DNA from 2 places in the Pseudomonas extremaustralis genome. Region 1 is predicted to be linked to the other one. Evidence: predicted binding sites of a transcription regulator. Region 1 holds the regulator's gene; the other holds the start of a gene.

Region 1 (11,337 bases):
AGTGCGGAACCTGCGCGTCCGGCGAACAACAACGCAGTCACCACCGGCCCGAGCTCACGCAACAGCGTCAGGGCAACCATCTGCCCCACCGCCTGCTCCGAACCATAGCTGGAAAGGATATTGAAGCCCTGCAACGCCAGCACCATGCCGATGAATACCCCGGAGACCACAATGATCACCAGGGACATCACTCCCACCGAATGCAACTGTTTGATCAGCAGGCCGAAACTGCCACCAATGCCGCCGCGACCGAGCAGGGCGTGGAACAGGAAAATCGTCGAACGGCCCAGCACCTCGATGATATCGATGCCGGAGCGACCGAAAAGGCGAACCTTCTCGATAAGAGATGTCTTGCGCATCAGCGCTTCCCCAGAAGATCTAAGCGGTAATCCGCTGCCGGAAAGTGAAAAGGCACAGGGCCGTCAGGATCGCCGGTCATGAATTGGCGAATGCGCGGGTTGTCTGCATTCATCAATTCTTCAGGCGTGCCCTGGCCCAGCACCTGACCATCACCTACTACATACAGGTAGTCGGCAATGCTCGCGGTTTCTGCAAGATCATGGGACACCACAATGCTGGTTATCCCCAACGCGTCGTTGAGCAGGCGGATGAGGCGCACCAGTACGCCCATGGCGATGGGGTCCTGGCCGACGAAGGGTTCGTCGTACATGAGAATCTGTGGATCGAGGGCAATGGCCCGCGCCAGGGCGACCCGACGCTTCATGCCGCCGGACAATTCATCGGGCATCAGGTCAAGCGCACCACGAAGGCCCACCGCCTGCAGTTTCAGCAACACAATGTCACGAATCATTTCATCGGACAGTTGGGTATGCACCCGCAGCGGAAACGCCACGTTCTCGAAGACATCGAGATCAGTGAACAGCGCGCCGCTCTGGAACAGCACGCCCATGTGCTTGCGCGCATCGAACAGCTCGCTGCGCGACAACGTCGGCAGGTTCTGACCGTTGACCCACACTTCGCCGGCATTGGGACGAAGTTGCATGCCCATCAGGCGTAACAGGGTGGTCTTGCCGCAACCGGAAGGCCCCATGATGCCCGTGACCTTGCCGCGGGGAATGCGAATATCGACGTTATTGAAGATGCTGCGCGTCCCGCGCTTGAAGGTCAGTCCCTTCAGCTCGACCGCGTAGGCGTTATCGGCACTCATCTAAACTCCTTGGGATGCAGCCTTTCACTCAGACACCACGCATGCGACAAACGTTTGCAACGGTAGCGCAACAGATAGCCACATAGGCTGGGCGGACCGAACTGGCGGCGAACTATATCACTGCTAGGACAACGCCCCCAAGACCGGAACAGCGCTTGTTCAGACCCTAGACAGGGAAAAAACGTTGCGGGGCATGTTACCAAAGAGGGAACCTCAGGCGCCTGACGACGAAAGCCTGACGAACTTGCGTGAGGGAATTGATCATTACCGCTATAATCGCCGACTTTTCGTCAGGCTATACGATTTCAGACATGAGCCAATCCAGCGACCTTATTCAATCCGCACAACGCACCATCCGCCTAGAGCTTGAAGCCGTAGAGGGCTTGCTGCCCCATATCGACGCGGATTTCGTACGCGCCTGCGAGATGATTCTGGCCAGCAAAGGCCGCGTTGTCGTAGTGGGCATGGGCAAGTCGGGCCATATCGGCAACAAAATCGCCGCCACCTTGGCCAGCACCGGGACCACGGCATTTTTCGTGCACCCGGCCGAGGCCAGCCATGGCGACATGGGCATGATCACCAAGGATGACATCATCCTGGCGCTGTCCAACTCCGGCACCACCAATGAAATCGTGACCCTGCTGCCGCTGATCAAGCGCCTGGGCATCAAGATGATCAGCATCACCGGCAATCCGGAGTCGACCCTGGCCAAGGCCGCCGAGATCAACCTGAATGTCCACGTGACCCATGAAGCCTGCCCGCTGAACCTCGCGCCCACCTCCTCCACCACTGCTGCCCTGGTCATGGGTGACGCCCTGGCCGTGGCGTTGCTGGAAGCCCGTGGCTTTACCGCTGAAGACTTCGCGTTTTCCCACCCGGGTGGCGCCCTCGGCCGTCGCCTGTTGCTCAAAGTGGAAAACGTCATGCATTCGGGCGATGAATTACCCCACGTCCAGCGCGGCACCTTGCTTAAGGAAGCGCTGATGGAGATGACACGCAAAGGCCTGGGCATGACCGTCATCCTGGAAGCCGACGGACGCCTGGCCGGAGTGTTCACCGATGGTGACTTGCGTCGCACCCTGGACCGCACCATCGATATCCACACCGCCACCATCGACACAGTGATGACGCCCCACGGCAAGACAGCGCGCCCCGAAATGCTGGCGGCCGAAGCCTTGAAGATCATGGAAGACCACAAGATCGGCGCACTGGTGGTGGTCGATAGCGATGACCGCCCGATTGGCGCCCTGAACATGCACGATTTGCTGCGTGCGGGAGTGATGTAAATGACCAGCGACCTGTTACAACGCGGCAAGCACATCAAGCTGGCTATTTTCGACGTTGACGGCGTACTGACCGATGGTCGCCTGTACTTTCTCGAAGACGGCAGCGAATTCAAGACGTTCAATACCCTCGACGGCCAGGGCATCAAGATGTTGATGGCTTCGGGCGTGCAAACGGCGATCATCAGCGGCAGAAAAACTCCCGTTGTGGAACGCCGCGCACAAAACCTGGGGATTCCTCACCTGTATCAAGGCCGTGAGGATAAACTGGCGGTTCTGGACGAGCTTCTTGGCCAACTCAACCTAAGCTACGAGCAGGTCGCCTACTTGGGCGATGACTTGCCCGACCTGCCGGTGATCCGTCGCGTGGGCCTGGGCATGGCCGTTGCCAATGCCGCGGCGTTCGTTCGCCAGCACGCCCATGGCATCACCGCCGCGCGCGGTGGCGAAGGTGCAGCCCGCGAGTTCTGCGAGTTGATCCTGCGTGCCCAGGGCAGCCTTGAAGCGGCCCACGCCGCCTACCTATAGAGCGTTTTATGCTGAGCAAAAAGATTCGCAACTTCCTGCTGTTCGCAGTCATCGCCGCGTTATTCCTGGCGGTGGGCTACTGGAATATCAGCCCGGAGCGCTTTCTCGACCAGCCTGCAGCGCAGGTCGACGAAAGTGCAATCGACTACTACGCCACCAACGCCAAAAGTGTGCAGTTCCTGCCTGACGGCAAGTTGCAGTACGAGATGACCTCGGACAAGGTCGAGCATGTGAAGGCGACCGAGGTCACCCTGCTGACAAACCCGGACATGAATATCTATCGCGGCACCGAGTTTCCATGGCACGTCACCAGCAAGCGCGGCGAGGTCAACCCGGACGGTACCGAAGTAGAACTGATCGACTCGGTGCGCGTTGCGCGTACCGATGCCAAGAACCGCGACACGGTGATTACCACCAGCCGCATGACCGTATTCCCGCAGAAGCAATATGCGCAGACCGAGCAAGACGTTAGAATCGACGGCGCTGGCGGTGTATCGACTGGCAAGGGAATGAAAGCGTATTTGAAAGAAAGCAGGATACACCTGCTATCGAACGTAAGAGGACAGTATGAGGCTCGTTAAAACTCTCCCTATTTTGCTCAGTCTGGGCGCAGCACTGGGAAGCGTGAGCGCCTGGGCTCTGCCGAACGATAGCCAGCAACCGATCCATATCGCAGCCGACGATGCGCAACTGGATGACAAGCAAGGCGTTGCCACTTATACCGGCGCCGTGATCATCACCCAGGGCTCGATGAAGATTACCGGCAACACGGTGACACTGACTCGCACCTCATCCGGTGACATTGACGTGGTCACTTCGGTCGGCAACCTGGCTTACTTCGAGCAGAAGCAGGCGGCCACCGACACTGCCCCGATGAAAGGCTACGGTAAAACCATCCAGTACCACGCTCAGCAAAACCGCATTGTCCTGATCGACCAGGCCAAGGTGCTCAGCCCCGATGGCAACTCCACGGAAGGTGAAAAGATCACCTATGACACCGTGAAACAGATTGCTAACGCCGGTCGTGCCAATGGCAACAAGGTCACCGCGCCGCGCCCACGTATCGACATGGTTATCCAGCCGAAGAAGAAGGCCGAGTAATGGCAACCCTGAAAGCCCAGCATCTGGCCAAGGCCTACAAAGGCCGTCAGGTCGTGCGCGACGTCAGCCTGTCGATCGACAGCGGCCAGATCGTCGGCCTGCTCGGCCCTAACGGCGCCGGCAAGACCACTTGCTTCTATATGATCGTCGGGCTGGTCCAGGCGGATCAGGGGCGCGTCCTGATCGACGACCTGGATGTCAGCCACCAGCCGATGCACGGTCGCGCCCGCGCTGGCATCGGCTACCTTCCGCAGGAAGCATCGATTTTTCGCAAACTGTCGGTAGCCGACAACATCATGGCGATCCTCGAGACCCGCAAGGAACTCGACCGTGACGGGCGTCGCAAGGAACTGGAAAGCCTGCTCCAGGAATTCCACATCAATCATATTCGCGACAACCTCGGCATGAGCCTGTCCGGTGGCGAGCGTCGCCGCGTGGAAATTGCCCGGGCCCTGGCCACCAACCCCAAGTTCATCCTGCTGGACGAACCGTTTGCAGGCGTCGACCCGATCTCGGTAGGCGACATCAAGCAGATCATCCACCACCTCAAGGCCAAGGGCATTGGCGTGCTGATCACCGACCACAATGTCCGTGAGACCCTCGATATCTGCGAAACCGCGTATATCGTCAACGATGGACAGCTGATTGCCGAAGGCGATTCCGCGACCATCCTTGCCAACGAACTGGTCAAGGAAGTGTACCTGGGTCACGAGTTCCGCCTGTAACTACCGTGGTGTCACGGCCGTTCGCCAAGGCGCGCGGGAGTCAATGAAAACCTCCGGATTTTTATTGTTACCGCGCTCTAGGCAAAGCCCCCGATATCAGGCATATAATTTGCTTATGTTTGGCGCTCACGCGCCCTGTCGTGGATGGCGCATTGCGCCGGCGAATAAGGTGTTAAGCCCCTGCCATGAAACCATCGCTAGTCCTGAGAATGGGCCAGCAGCTGACGATGACACCGCAGCTGCAACAGGCCATCCGCCTGCTCCAATTGTCGACCCTGGACCTGCAACAGGAAATCCAGGAGGCCCTGGAGTCCAATCCGATGCTCGAACGCCAGGAAGAAGGCGACGACTTCGATAATGCAGACCCACTGGCTGACAACATCGAGCAAAAACCCAACTCCGACGTACAGGAACCCTCCTACCAGGAAACCGCCCCGACGGTGGACAACCTTGAGGAAGGCGACTGGAACGAACGCATTCCCAACGAACTTCCCGTAGACACCGCCTGGGAAGACGTCTACCAGACCAGCGCCAGCAGCCTGCCCAGCAACGATGACGACGAGTGGGATTTCACCACCCGCACCTCCGCCGGCGAGAGCCTTCAGAGCCACTTGCTTTGGCAATTGAACCTGGCGCCGATGTCCGACACCGATCGCCTGATCGCCGTAACCCTGATCGACTGCATCAATAACCAGGGCTATCTGGACGAAACGCTCGAAGAAATTCTTGAAGCCTTCGACCCGGAACTGGACATCGAGCTGGACGAAATCGAAGCCGTCCTGCACCGCATCCAGCAGTTCGAGCCCGCAGGCATCGGCGCGCGCAACCTCAGCGAGTGCCTGTTGCTGCAATTGCGCCAGTTGCCCGCCAAAACTCCTTGGCTCGTTGAGGCCCAGCGCCTGGTCACTGACTACATCGACCTGCTGGGCAGCCGCGACTACAGCCAGTTGATGCGCCGCATGAAGCTCAAGGAAGACGACCTGCGCCAGGTCATCGAGTTGGTGCAAAGCCTCAACCCACGCCCAGGCTCGCAGATCGAGTCCACTGAAGCCGAATACGTCGTGCCCGACGTGATCGTGCGCAAGCATAATGAGCGCTGGCAGGTGGAGTTGAACCAGGAGTCGGTGCCACGCCTGCGGGTCAACCCCCAATATGCCGGCTTCGTGCGCCGCGCCGACACCAGCGCCGATAACACCTTCATGCGCAACCAGTTGCAGGAAGCGCGCTGGTTCATCAAGAGCCTGCAAAGCCGCAACGAAACCCTGATGAAAGTGGCCACCCAGATCGTCGAGCACCAGCGCGGCTTCCTGGAATACGGCGACGAAGCGATGAAACCCCTGGTTCTGCATGACATCGCCGAAGCGGTGGGCATGCACGAATCGACGATTTCCCGGGTAACCACGCAAAAATTCATGCATACCCCACGGGGTATATATGAGCTGAAATACTTTTTCTCCAGCCACGTCAGCACCTCCGAAGGCGGCGAATGCTCGTCCACGGCGATCCGCGCGATCATCAAAAAACTGGTTGCCGCGGAAAATCAGAAAAAGCCGTTGAGTGACAGCAAGATCGCTGGTTTACTGGAGGCACAAGGCATTCAGGTCGCCCGTCGAACCGTCGCCAAATACCGCGAGTCCCTAGGGATCGCGCCTTCCAGCGAGCGAAAGCGTTTGATGTGACGGGCGGGCCACAGCGTTCCAGTGGCAGGCGTTCTTGCCTGCCGCTTTATGCACTGGCAACGAAGGAGAAGCTGTATGCAAGTCAACATCAGTGGACACCAGCTGGAAGTCACCAAGCCCCTGCGTGAGTACACCGAGAGCAAGCTGAACAAGCTTGCGGGGCATTTTGACAAGATCACCAACGTGCAGGTCATCATGGAGGTCGATAAGCTCAAACAGAAAATCGAGGCCACCCTGCACGTACCGAATGCCAAGCTCGTCGCCAATGCTGAGCATGAGGACATGTATGCGGCGATCGACTCGCTCTACGACAAGCTGGACCGCCAACTCATAAAGCATAAGGAAAAGAATCTGCACCTGATGCAAGGTACAGGTCGTTAACTCTCCCCCCATGATCCGACTTGAAACCATCCTGACCCCCGGCCGTTCACTTGTGAATGCGCCGGGCGGCAGCAAGAAAAAAGCCCTCGAACAAATTGCCAACCTGATCAGCCGCGAAGTGCCTGAGCTGGAGATGCAAGATGTATATGAGGCTCTTATTGCCCGTGAAAAACTCGGCTCCACAGGTTTTGGTAACGGCATCGCCATTCCCCACTGCCGCCTGAAGGGCTGCGAGACACCTGTCAGCGCCCTGCTGCACCTGGAAGCTCCCATCGATTTCGACGCCATCGACGGTGCCCCGGTCGACCTGCTGTTTGTACTGCTGGTCCCACAGGCAGCCACCGATGCGCACCTGGAACTGCTCCGGCAGATCGCCAGCATGCTTGACCGCAAGGACGTACGCGACAAACTGCGCAGCGCCAGCAGCAATGAGGCGCTGTACCAGGTTGTACTGGATGAACAGAACGGGCGGTAATCATGCGTTTGATCATCGTCAGCGGCCGCTCCGGGTCGGGTAAAAGCACCGCCCTCAATGTTCTTGAGGACAACGGTTTCTACTGCATCGACAACCTGCCCGCCGGCCTGTTGCCGGAACTGGCGGAACGCGCATTGATCCACACAGAATTGGCGCAGCCGCTGGTCGCCGTCTCGATTGATGCCCGCAACTTGCCCAGCCATCTCGAGCGATTCCCGCAGTTACTCGAGGAAGTACGGGCCAAGCACATTCATTGCGATGTGCTGTACCTGGATGCCGACGAAGAGACTCTGCTCAAGCGTTTCTCCGAGACCCGTCGAAGACACCCCCTCAGCAGCCCTCATCGCTCCCTGGCCGAAGCCATCGAAGACGAAAGCAAGCTGCTCGGTCCGATCATTGACCTCGCCGACCTCAAGATCAATACCACCAGTCTTAACCTGTACCAACTGCGTGACGCCATCAAGCTGCGTCTGCTGAACCAGCCGGAGCCCGGCACGGCGTTTCTGGTGGAGTCCTTTGGCTTCAAGCGCGGCATGCCGGTGGATGCCGACCTGGTGTTCGACGTGCGCTGCCTGCCCAACCCTTACTGGAAACCGGAACTGCGTGAGCAGTCCGGGCTGGACCAGCCTGTGGCGGATTACCTGGCGGCGCAACCGGATGTGGAGGAGATGTTCCAGGACATCTCCAGCTACCTGCTTAAATGGCTGCCGCGCTTTGCCGCGAGCAACCGGGCCTATGTCACCATCGCCATCGGCTGCACCGGCGGCCACCACCGCTCCGTCTACCTGACCGAACGCCTGGGCCAGATGCTGCAACAAACCCTCAAGAACGTCCAGGTTCGCCACCGCGACCTTAGCTGAAAGGAACACCCCCGCGATGCCCGCTCTGGAAATTGAAATCATCAACAAGCTGGGCCTGCACGCCCGCGCCTCGGCCAAATTCGTCGGTGTTGCCGGGCAGTTTCCCTGCCAGATCCGCGCCGGGCGCACACCGGAATCCATGGTCGACGGCAAGAGCATCATGGCCATGATGATGCTGGCCGCCGGCAAAGGCACCAAGATCCACTTGAGTACGGAAGGCGAGCAAGAACAGGAAGCGATGGATGCCTTGGTAGCGCTGATCAACAACTACTTCGACGAGGGTGAATAACCCCTCCATGAGACAGGCGTGAAACCTCGAAGGCTTCACCCCAGTGCGGTATCCATCACCATCATCAAACAGAACCCGATGCACAGCCCCAGACTGGCGAGCTTCTCGTGACCGTTGCGTCGCGATCAGGGATCACTTCATGAGTCACCACCAACAGCATCACGCCTGCAGCCAGTGCGAGTCCCAAAGGCAACAGCATCTCAGCCAGGCGCAGAGCACGACAAATCCAAAACAGCGTCGGGGATTAGCGGGCGCCAGGCCTGATCCAGGCACAATGAGCGCCAGTGCCACGGCAATGCGATATCACTGGCGGTATCGATCAGCAGGCGCAATGACGTTTCTGCGATCGTCCACGGATGGGTGGCGGTACAGCACGCCAGATATCGCCCCTCATTGAGGTAATGTTCGATCAAGCGAGGCTCGTTGGGATCGAGGCCGCAACGGATCTGACGACTCATCCAACGCCAGCTCTCCAGATAAGGATCCTCATGCAGGATAGAACTCATGATCCGCACCCGCTCAGAAATGATATTTACTATTAAATAATACTAAGAATCAAAACAAGACTGGCCAGCTAATCTGCCTTGGTAAGCAGCCATAAAAAAAGCGCGCTATCTGTAAGATGGCGCGCTTTTTTCGTGAAGCGAGAGAAGAATTAACTGCCCGCGACCGTCATCCGCTCGATCAATACCGAGCCTGTGCGAATGTTGCTGCGCAGTTCCAGATCATTGCCCACGGCAACAATCTGTTTGAACATATCGCGCATGTTGCCGGCGATAGTGACTTCCTGGACCGCGAACTGAATCTCGCCGTTCTCGACCCAGAAACCCGCCGCACCACGGGAATAATCGCCTGTGACCATGTTCAGGCCCTGGCCCATCAACTCAGTCACCAGCAGGCCACGCCCCATGCGACGCAACAGTGCTGCCTGGTCCTCATCGCCATGGGTCACGAACAGGTTGTGCACGCCACCAGAGTTGGCGGTGCTTGGCAGGCCGAGCTTGCGACCGGCATACGTACCGAGTACGTAAGACACCAGTTCGCCCTTCTCGACGAACGGCTTGGCATAGGTGGCCAGGCCATCGCCGTCGAACGCCGAGCTGCCCATGGCGCGCATCAGGTGCGGACGCTCATCGATGGTCAGCCATTCGGGAAACAGCTTCTGACCCAGCGCGCCTTCCAGAAACGATGACTTGCGGTACAAATTGCCACCGGATATCGCCCCCAGGAAACTGCCGAACAAGCCACCGGCCAGCTCAGCCGAAAACAGCACCGGCACTTCACAGGTCGGCACCGGGCGCGCCCCCAGGCGGCTGGCGGCGCGTTGCGCAGCACGCCGGCCGATGCTGACCGGATCGGCCAGCAAGTCGCCTTGCCGGTTGACGTCGTACCAGTAATCGCGCTGCATCTGGCCATCGGCCTCGGCGATCATCACGCAGCTCAAACTGTGGCGAGTGGACGCGTAACCGCCGATGAACCCATGGCTGTTGCCATACACACGGCATCCTTGATGGGTATTCAATGTGGTGCCATCAGCGTTCTTGATGCGGGCATCGGCATCGAACGCCGCAGCTTCGCAGATCAAGGCCTGCTCGATGGCTTGCTCAGGCGTGATGTCCCAGGCGTGGAACAGATCAAAATCCTGCAGGTCCTTGGCCATCAACGCTTTGTCGGCCAGGCCCGAGCTTTCATCTTCGGACGTGTGCTTGGCGATCGCCAATGCCGCCGCCACCGTCTCGCGAATCGCCTCCGCGCCACTGGCCGAAGTGCTGGCCGAGCCTTTGCGTTGGCCGACGTACAAGGTGATGCCAAACCCCTGATCGCGGTTGAATTCGACGGTTTCCACTTCCCGCTGACGCACCGAAGTCGACAGCCCCTGCTCCAGCGACACAGCCACCTCGCAGGCACTGGCCCCCTGGCGCTTGGCCTCGGCAAGAATCTGCTCGACTTGTTCCTGCAGTGCCGGTAACGCTTGCGGACCGACGCTTTGGGCTGCACTCATGGTTTTCTCCACTCAAATTCTGCTTTCGGTTAAGGCCATCGAGCGACCGGGCCGGACAAGCGGCCCCCGACTGGTTATCATGGCGGCGTTTCTTTGCGGACTGCCACCATGGTTGATTCTTACGACGACTCCCTCGATGGGGAGAAAAGCAAAACCCAGGTCAAACGCGAGCTGCATGCGCTGGTTGACCTCGGCGAGCGCCTTACAACGCTCAAGCCTGACTTGATTGCAAAACTGCCACTGACCGACGAAATGCGCCGGGCCCTGGCGGATGCGCCCAAGCACACCGCGAATATCGCGCGTAAACGGCACATCATGTTCATCGGCAAGCTGATGCGCGATCAGGACACTGACGCCATTCTGACCTTGCTCGATCAACTCGATGCCTCCACTCGCCAGTACAACGAACGCTTCCACAACCTGGAACGTTGGCGTGACCGCCTGATCTCGGGCGATGACGCGGTGCTGGAGAAATTCGTGCTGGACTACCCGGACGCGGACCGCCAGCAACTGCGTTCCCTGATCCGTCAGGCCCAGCACGAACTGGCGCAAAACAAGGCGCCGGCCACCAGCCGTAAAATCTTCAAGTACATCCGTGAGCTGGACGAGACTCAACGCGGCCTGCGTTGATCCTCTTCCCCGGGTGGCGATCTTCGCCACCCGAAGCTCCCGCTCTTACGACCCCGTGCCACCCACGGTGATCGCATCAATCTTCAAGGTTGGCTGACCAACGCCCACCGGCACCGACTGCCCATCCTTGCCGCACGTGCCCACGCCGCTGTCCAGCGACAGGTCGCTGCCGACCATCGACACCTTGCTCATGGCTTCCGGCCCGTTACCGATCAA
Region 2 (6,145 bases), 640 kb from region 1:
GTCGCGGGGGTGTACTTCGAGCAGCAGCAGCGTAGCGCCATTGCTCAGGATCGGGGTCACGGCGTAGTCGACCGTCAGGGTCTGGCCGGTCAGGGCCGTCAGCATCGCTTCGCGCTTGGTGAACGGGTGCGCCTGCTCCACCGCCTGGCGCAACGAGCTCAAGGCTTCGGCCGACTCGGTGAACAGCTCGCTGATGAACTGCCCATGGCTGCGCTGGCCGCTGATGGCCAGGAGCATCTCCGCCGCCGGGTTCATGTACTCAAGGCGCAGGTCGGCATTGAGCAGGATGGTCGCGGTGGTCAGGTTGTCGAGTAACAAACGGTGCAGTGCATCGCTGATGGTCATCAGGACCTCTTTTGGAGCAAGGCGCGCGCTTGAGGCACACGCTGATACAAGGAAAATGCAAAAACCAAACCAAGGCTCCGAAAAGAAGCGTCGAAGCCCTGAAATAAGGGTTTGAGGCACAAAACTGTGGCGTTCTGCCAGCTTGCTCGGGAAGTTCCGAACCAAAATGGGCTGGGCAGGTGGGCAAGGTGCAACCCGTCGCACCAATATAGTGCTGATTTGAACAGTCTGTTCAGGAAGGGGTGAGCGCACGTTTTGCGCGGGCAAAAAAAAGACCTCCCGAGGGAGGTCTTTTCGTCACGCCACGTTACGCAGCGCTACCGGATCAGCAGCTGTAGTACAGCTCGTATTCCAGTGGGTGTACGAAGGTGCGAACCTTGATTTCTTCTTCGCTTTTCAGGCCGATGTAAGCGTCGATGAAGTCGTCGCTGAACACGCCGCCTTTGGTCAGGAACGCACGGCCCTTGTCCAGCTCTTCCAGGGCTTCTTTCAGGCTGCCACACACTTGTGGGATCTCTTTGGCCTCTTCAGGCGGCAGGTCGTACAAGTTTTTGTCGGCGGCGTCGCCAGGGTGGATCTTGTTCTGGATGCCGTCCAGGCCAGCCATCAGCAGGGCAGCGAAGGCCAGGTATGGGTTGGCTGCCGGGTCCGGGAAGCGAGCTTCGATACGGCGAGCGCGAGGGCTGGACACGTAAGGAATACGGATCGAGGCGGAACGGTTACGGGCCGAGTAGGCCAGCATTACCGGTGCTTCGAAGCCAGGTACCAGACGCTTGTAGGAGTTGGTCGACGGGTTGGTGAAGCCGTTCAGGGCCTTACCGTGCTTGATGATGCCGCCGATGAAGTACAGGGCGGTGTCGGACAGGCCGGCATAACCTTCGCCAGCGAAGGTGTTCTTGCCATCTTTGGCGATGGACAGGTGAACGTGCATACCCGAACCGTTATCGCCGTACAGAGGCTTAGGCATGAAGGTCGCGGTACGGCCGTAGGCAACGGCGGTGTTGTGTACGCAGTACTTCAGGGTCTGGACTTCGTCAGCCTTGTTCACCAGGGTGTTGAACTTCACACCGATTTCGTTCTGGCCGGCAGTGGCCACTTCGTGGTGATGCACTTCGATGACCAGGCCCATGTCTTCCATGGCGTTGCACATGGAGGTACGGATTTCGTGGTCGTGGTCGAACGGTGGAACCGGGAAGTAACCGCCTTTGATACCTGGACGGTGGCCATGGTTGCCGCCTTCCACGTCCTGGTCGGACATCCACGAACCTTGTTCGGAGTAGATCTTGAACATGGAACCGGAGATATCGGACTTGAACTTCACTTCGTCGAAGATGAAGAATTCTGGTTCTGGGCCGACGAATACGGTGTCGCCGATACCGGTGGACTTCAGGTATTCCTCGGCGCGCTTGGCGATCGCACGTGGGTCGCGGTCGTAGCCTTGCATGGTCGAAGGCTCGATCACGTCGCACACCAGGATCAGGGTGGCTTCTTCGGTGAACGGGTCCAGCACGGCAGTGCTGTCGTCCGGCATCAGGATCATGTCGGAGGCTTCGATGCCTTTCCAGCCAGCAATGGAGGAACCGTCGAACATTTTGCCTTCTTCGAAGAAAGCTTCATCCAGCGCGTCGCGAGCCGGCATGGTCACGTGGTGCTGAGTGCCTTTGGTGTCCGTGAAGCGCAGATCAATCCATTTAACGTCATGATCTTTGATGAGTTGAACCGACTTCGACATAGTGTCCTCCGGGTGGCTTCGGGCTGGGGTAGTGGAGTTAGCCCTTAGAATGTGGGTGATGCCGGCGCGGATAGTCCGCCATGGCAACCTGCCTCACAAGAGAGCAAATTGCATGCCAGTGCGCCAACATGGGTTTTTTGCTCCAAAAGCGCCTCTATATAGGTGCGTGGCGACAAAAGCCGAAAAATAGCGCACCGCAATGTGGCGCATCGCTCTCTCTATGCACTCATATGGTGCGAGTGCAGTGCGATGCATATTAACTGGTTAAACCTTGAGCGATTTCCGCTATAATCCGCGCCCCCCTTTTTCGGCAGGCCCTGCGCGCGCTGTTTCCATGAAATTAATCGTTAAAGTGTTCCCCGAGATCACCATCAAAAGCCGACCGGTACGGATGCGTTTCATCCGTCAGTTGGCCAAGAACATCCGTGCCGTGCTCCGCGATCTGGACCCGGCTGTGGTGGTGAACGGCGTGTGGGACAACCTCGAGCTGGAAACCCGTGTCACCGACCCTAAAGCCTTGAAGGACATGACCGAGCGCCTGAGCTGCATGCCGGGCATCGCGCACTTCCTGCAGGTGGACGAGTACCCGCTGGGCGACTTCGACGACATCACCGAGAAGTGCAAACTGCACTTCGGCAGTGAGTTGGAAGGCAAGATTTTTTCGGTGCGTTGCAAGCGTGCCGGCAAGCATCCATTCAGCTCCATGGATGTCGAGAAATACGTCGGCAGCAAGCTGCGTCGCGAGTGCGGCGCCGCCGGAATTTCCCTGAAAGCGCCGCAAATTGAAGTGCGCATGGAAATTCGCGACCAACGGTTGTTTGTGATCCACAGCCAGCACAACAGCATCGGCGGCTACCCGCTGGGTGCCCTGGAACAGACCCTGGTCTTGATGTCCGGCGGTTTCGATTCCACGGTGGCGGCCTACCAGATCATGCGGCGCGGCCTGATGAGCCACTTCTGCTTCTTCAATCTGGGCGGGCGTGCACACGAATTGGGCGTGATGGAAGTCGCGCACTACATCTGGAAAAAATACGGCAGCTCCCAGCGCGTGCTATTTGTGAGCGTGCCGTTCGAGGAAGTCCTCGGCGAAATTCTCGGTAAAGTCGATAACAGTCATATGGGCGTAGTATTGAAGCGTATGATGTTGCGCGCTGCGTCCCGAATCGCCGATCAATTGCAGATCGACGCGTTGGTGACCGGTGAAGCGATCTCCCAGGTTTCCAGCCAGACGCTGCCGAACCTGTCGCTCATCGATTGCGTGACCGAGAAGCTGGTGCTGCGGCCGCTGATCGCCAGCCACAAGCAGGACATCATCGACCTGGCAGAACAGATCGGCACCGCCGACTTTGCCAAGCACATGCCTGAATATTGCGGGGTCATTTCGGTGAACCCCAAGACCCACGCCAAGCGCAACCGCGTGGAGTACGAAGAACAACAGTTTGATATGGCGATTCTGGAGCGTGCGCTCGAGAACGCCAAACTGGTCCCGATCGATCGTGTCATCGACGAACTGGGCCAGGATCTGCGGATCGAAGAAGTCAGTGAAGCCCTGGCCGGTCAGATCGTCATCGACATCCGTCACCCGGATGCCGCTGAGGACGAGCCGCTGGACATCCCTGGCATCGACGTACAAACGCTGCCGTTTTATGCATTGAACGCGCGTTTCAAGGAACTGGATAACAGCCGTCAGTACCTGCTGTATTGCGACAAAGGCGTGATGAGTCGCCTGCATGCCCACCATTTGCTCAGTGAGGGGCATGCCAATGTGCGCGTTTATCGACCGAGCTAAGAGCCCGGGGCTGTTTGCCTGTGGCCTGCGTCACCGGCCCCCCGACTCTGCCGTCAAGCTGTAACGGCAAGGCCTGACTCTACTGTTAATCGCTGCCACGACCTGTCAGCACACCGAATCCTCTGATCGAGATACACAAGTGATCGAAAATCTACGTAACATCGCCATCATTGCTCACGTTGACCACGGTAAAACCACCCTGGTAGACAAACTCTTGCGTCAATCCGGCACCCTGGAGCGCAACGAGCTCAACGACGAGCGCGTGATGGACTCCAACGACCAGGAAAAAGAGCGCGGTATTACCATCCTGGCTAAAAACACCGCTATCAACTGGAACGGCTACCACATCAACATCGTGGACACCCCGGGCCACGCCGACTTCGGCGGCGAAGTAGAACGCGTGATGTCGATGGTCGACTCCGTGCTGCTGCTGGTTGACGCTCAAGACGGCCCTATGCCGCAAACCCGTTTCGTGACCAAGAAGGCTTTCGAAGCCGGCCTGCGTCCGATCGTGTGCATCAACAAGGTCGACCGTCCAGGCGCGCGTCCTGATTGGGTTCTGGACCAGATCTTCGATCTGTTCGACAACCTGGGTGCTACCGAAGAACAGCTGGACTTCCAAGTGATCTACGCCTCGGCCCTGAACGGCATCGCCGGTCTGGATCACACCGACATGGCCGAAGACATGACCCCGCTGTACCAGGCCATCGTTGACCACGTTCCACCACCGAAGGTTGACCGTGACGGTCCGTTCCAGATGCAAATCTCGGCACTGGACTACAACAGCTTCCTGGGTGTTATCGGTGTTGGCCGTATCGCCCGTGGCAGCGTCAAGCCGAACACCCCGGTTGTCGCTATCGGCGCCGACGGCAAGAAGCGCAACGGTCGTATCCTGAAGCTGATGGGTCACCACGGCCTGCACCGTATCGACGTTGAAGAAGCTTTCGCCGGCGACATCGTGTGCGTCAGCGGCATGGACTCGCTGTTCATCTCCGACACCCTGTGCCAGCCGGACACTGTCGAGGCGATGAAGCCTCTGACCGTCGACGAGCCAACCGTTTCCATGACCTTCCAGGTAAACGACTCGCCTTTCTGCGGTAAAGAAGGCAAGTTCGTGACTTCCCGTAACATCAAGGAACGTCTGGACAAAGAGCTGCTGTACAACGTGGCACTGCGCGTTGAAGAAGGCGACTCGGCTGACAAGTTCAAGGTTTCCGGCCGTGGTGAGCTGCACCTCTCGGTACTGATCGAAACCATGCGTCGCGAAGGCTTCGAAATGGGCGTTGGTCGTCCTGAAGTGATCATCCGTACCGTTGACGGCGTGAAGCAGGAACCGTTTGAAAACGTGACCATCGATACCCCTGAAGAATCCCAGGGCAAGGTCATGGAAGAGATGGGCCTGCGTAAAGGCGACCTGACCAACATGGTGCCGGATGGCAAAGGCCGTGTACGTCTGGAATACAACATCCCTGCTCGTGGTCTGATCGGTTTCCGTAACCAGTTCCTGACCCTGACCAACGGTGCTGGCATCCTGACCTCGATCTTTGATCGCTACGACACCATGAAGTCCGGCGACATGTCCGGCCGTCAGAACGGTGTTCTGGTTTCGGTTGAAACCGGCAAGGCACTGACCTACTCCCTGGAAACCCTCCAGGCGCGTGGCAAGCTGTTCGTTGAACACGGTCAAGAGATCTACAACGGTCAGATCGTTGGTCTGAACAGCCGTGACAACGACATGGGCGTCAACCCAACCAAAGGCAAGAAGCTCGACAACATGCGTGCTTCGGGTAAAGACGAAACCATCGCTCTGGTCCCACCTGTTCGCTTCACCCTGGAACAGGCCCTGGAATTCATCCAGGACGACGAGCTGTGCGAAGTCACGCCTAAGTCGATCCGCCTGCGTAAGAAGATCCTGGACGAAGGCGAGCGTACCCGCGCTGCCAAGAAAGCCAAGAACTGAGTTAACTCAGGCTGAATGAAAAACGCCCCCGGTCGAAAGGCCGGGGGCGTTTTTTTATGCCTGCAGGTTTTGTGCTGAATATGCCGGCCCTATCGGGGGCAAGCCCCACATTTTGAAGGCGTTCACAAATCAAAACCGTGGGAGGGGGCTTGCCCCCGATAGGGCCCTTGAGAGCCCTGCAAAACGTGGATCAGAACTTATCGAGAGTCTTGAAATTGGTCTCGCGCACCACTTCCTTGGGCTTGTACGCGCAATACCCCGGCCGCGGGCCGATTTTCGGGTGGTTGCGGCAGGTGTCCGGGCGCTTGTCATAAATAGT

What was found. Region 1 encodes sigma-54, which starts transcription at its own class of promoters, with help from an activator protein. Its sites were predicted from a motif close to ANTGGCATNNANNTTGCTNT; they were not measured.
Region 2: glnA (glutamate--ammonia ligase) is a predicted target of sigma-54. The motif match lies at 2,178-2,197, and genes of this name have one in related genera.

What each region holds. Positions count from the first base shown of each region.
Region 1 is NZ_LT629689.1:3,884,170-3,895,506, forward strand. Features, by position in the region: gene mlaE (lipid asymmetry maintenance ABC transporter permease subunit MlaE) at 1-359, opposite strand, end outside; gene BLR63_RS17940 (ATP-binding cassette domain-containing protein) at 359-1,168, opposite strand; gene BLR63_RS17945 (KpsF/GutQ family sugar-phosphate isomerase) at 1,480-2,454, shown strand; gene BLR63_RS17950 (KdsC family phosphatase) at 2,455-2,979, shown strand; gene lptC (LPS export ABC transporter periplasmic protein LptC) at 2,988-3,560, shown strand; gene lptA (lipopolysaccharide transport periplasmic protein LptA) at 3,547-4,080, shown strand; gene lptB (LPS export ABC transporter ATP-binding protein) at 4,080-4,805, shown strand; gene BLR63_RS17970 (RNA polymerase factor sigma-54) at 4,991-6,484, shown strand; gene hpf (ribosome hibernation-promoting factor, HPF/YfiA family) at 6,560-6,865, shown strand; gene ptsN (PTS IIA-like nitrogen regulatory protein PtsN) at 6,876-7,340, shown strand; gene rapZ (RNase adapter RapZ) at 7,343-8,200, shown strand; gene BLR63_RS17990 (HPr family phosphocarrier protein) at 8,217-8,489, shown strand; partial or broken gene BLR63_RS17995 (ZIP family metal transporter) at 8,525-8,703, opposite strand; partial or broken gene BLR63_RS18000 (FagA protein) at 8,735-8,995, opposite strand; gene pmbA (metalloprotease PmbA) at 9,145-10,491, opposite strand; gene yjgA (ribosome biogenesis factor YjgA) at 10,600-11,121, shown strand; gene tldD (metalloprotease TldD) at 11,167-11,337, opposite strand, start outside.
Region 2 is NZ_LT629689.1:4,526,866-4,533,010, reverse strand. Features, by position in the region: gene glnL (nitrogen regulation protein NR(II)) at 1-345, opposite strand, end outside; gene glnA (glutamate--ammonia ligase) at 671-2,077, opposite strand; gene thiI (tRNA uracil 4-sulfurtransferase ThiI) at 2,412-3,866, shown strand; gene typA (translational GTPase TypA) at 4,006-5,826, shown strand; gene BLR63_RS20825 (YkgJ family cysteine cluster protein) at 6,017-6,145, opposite strand, start outside.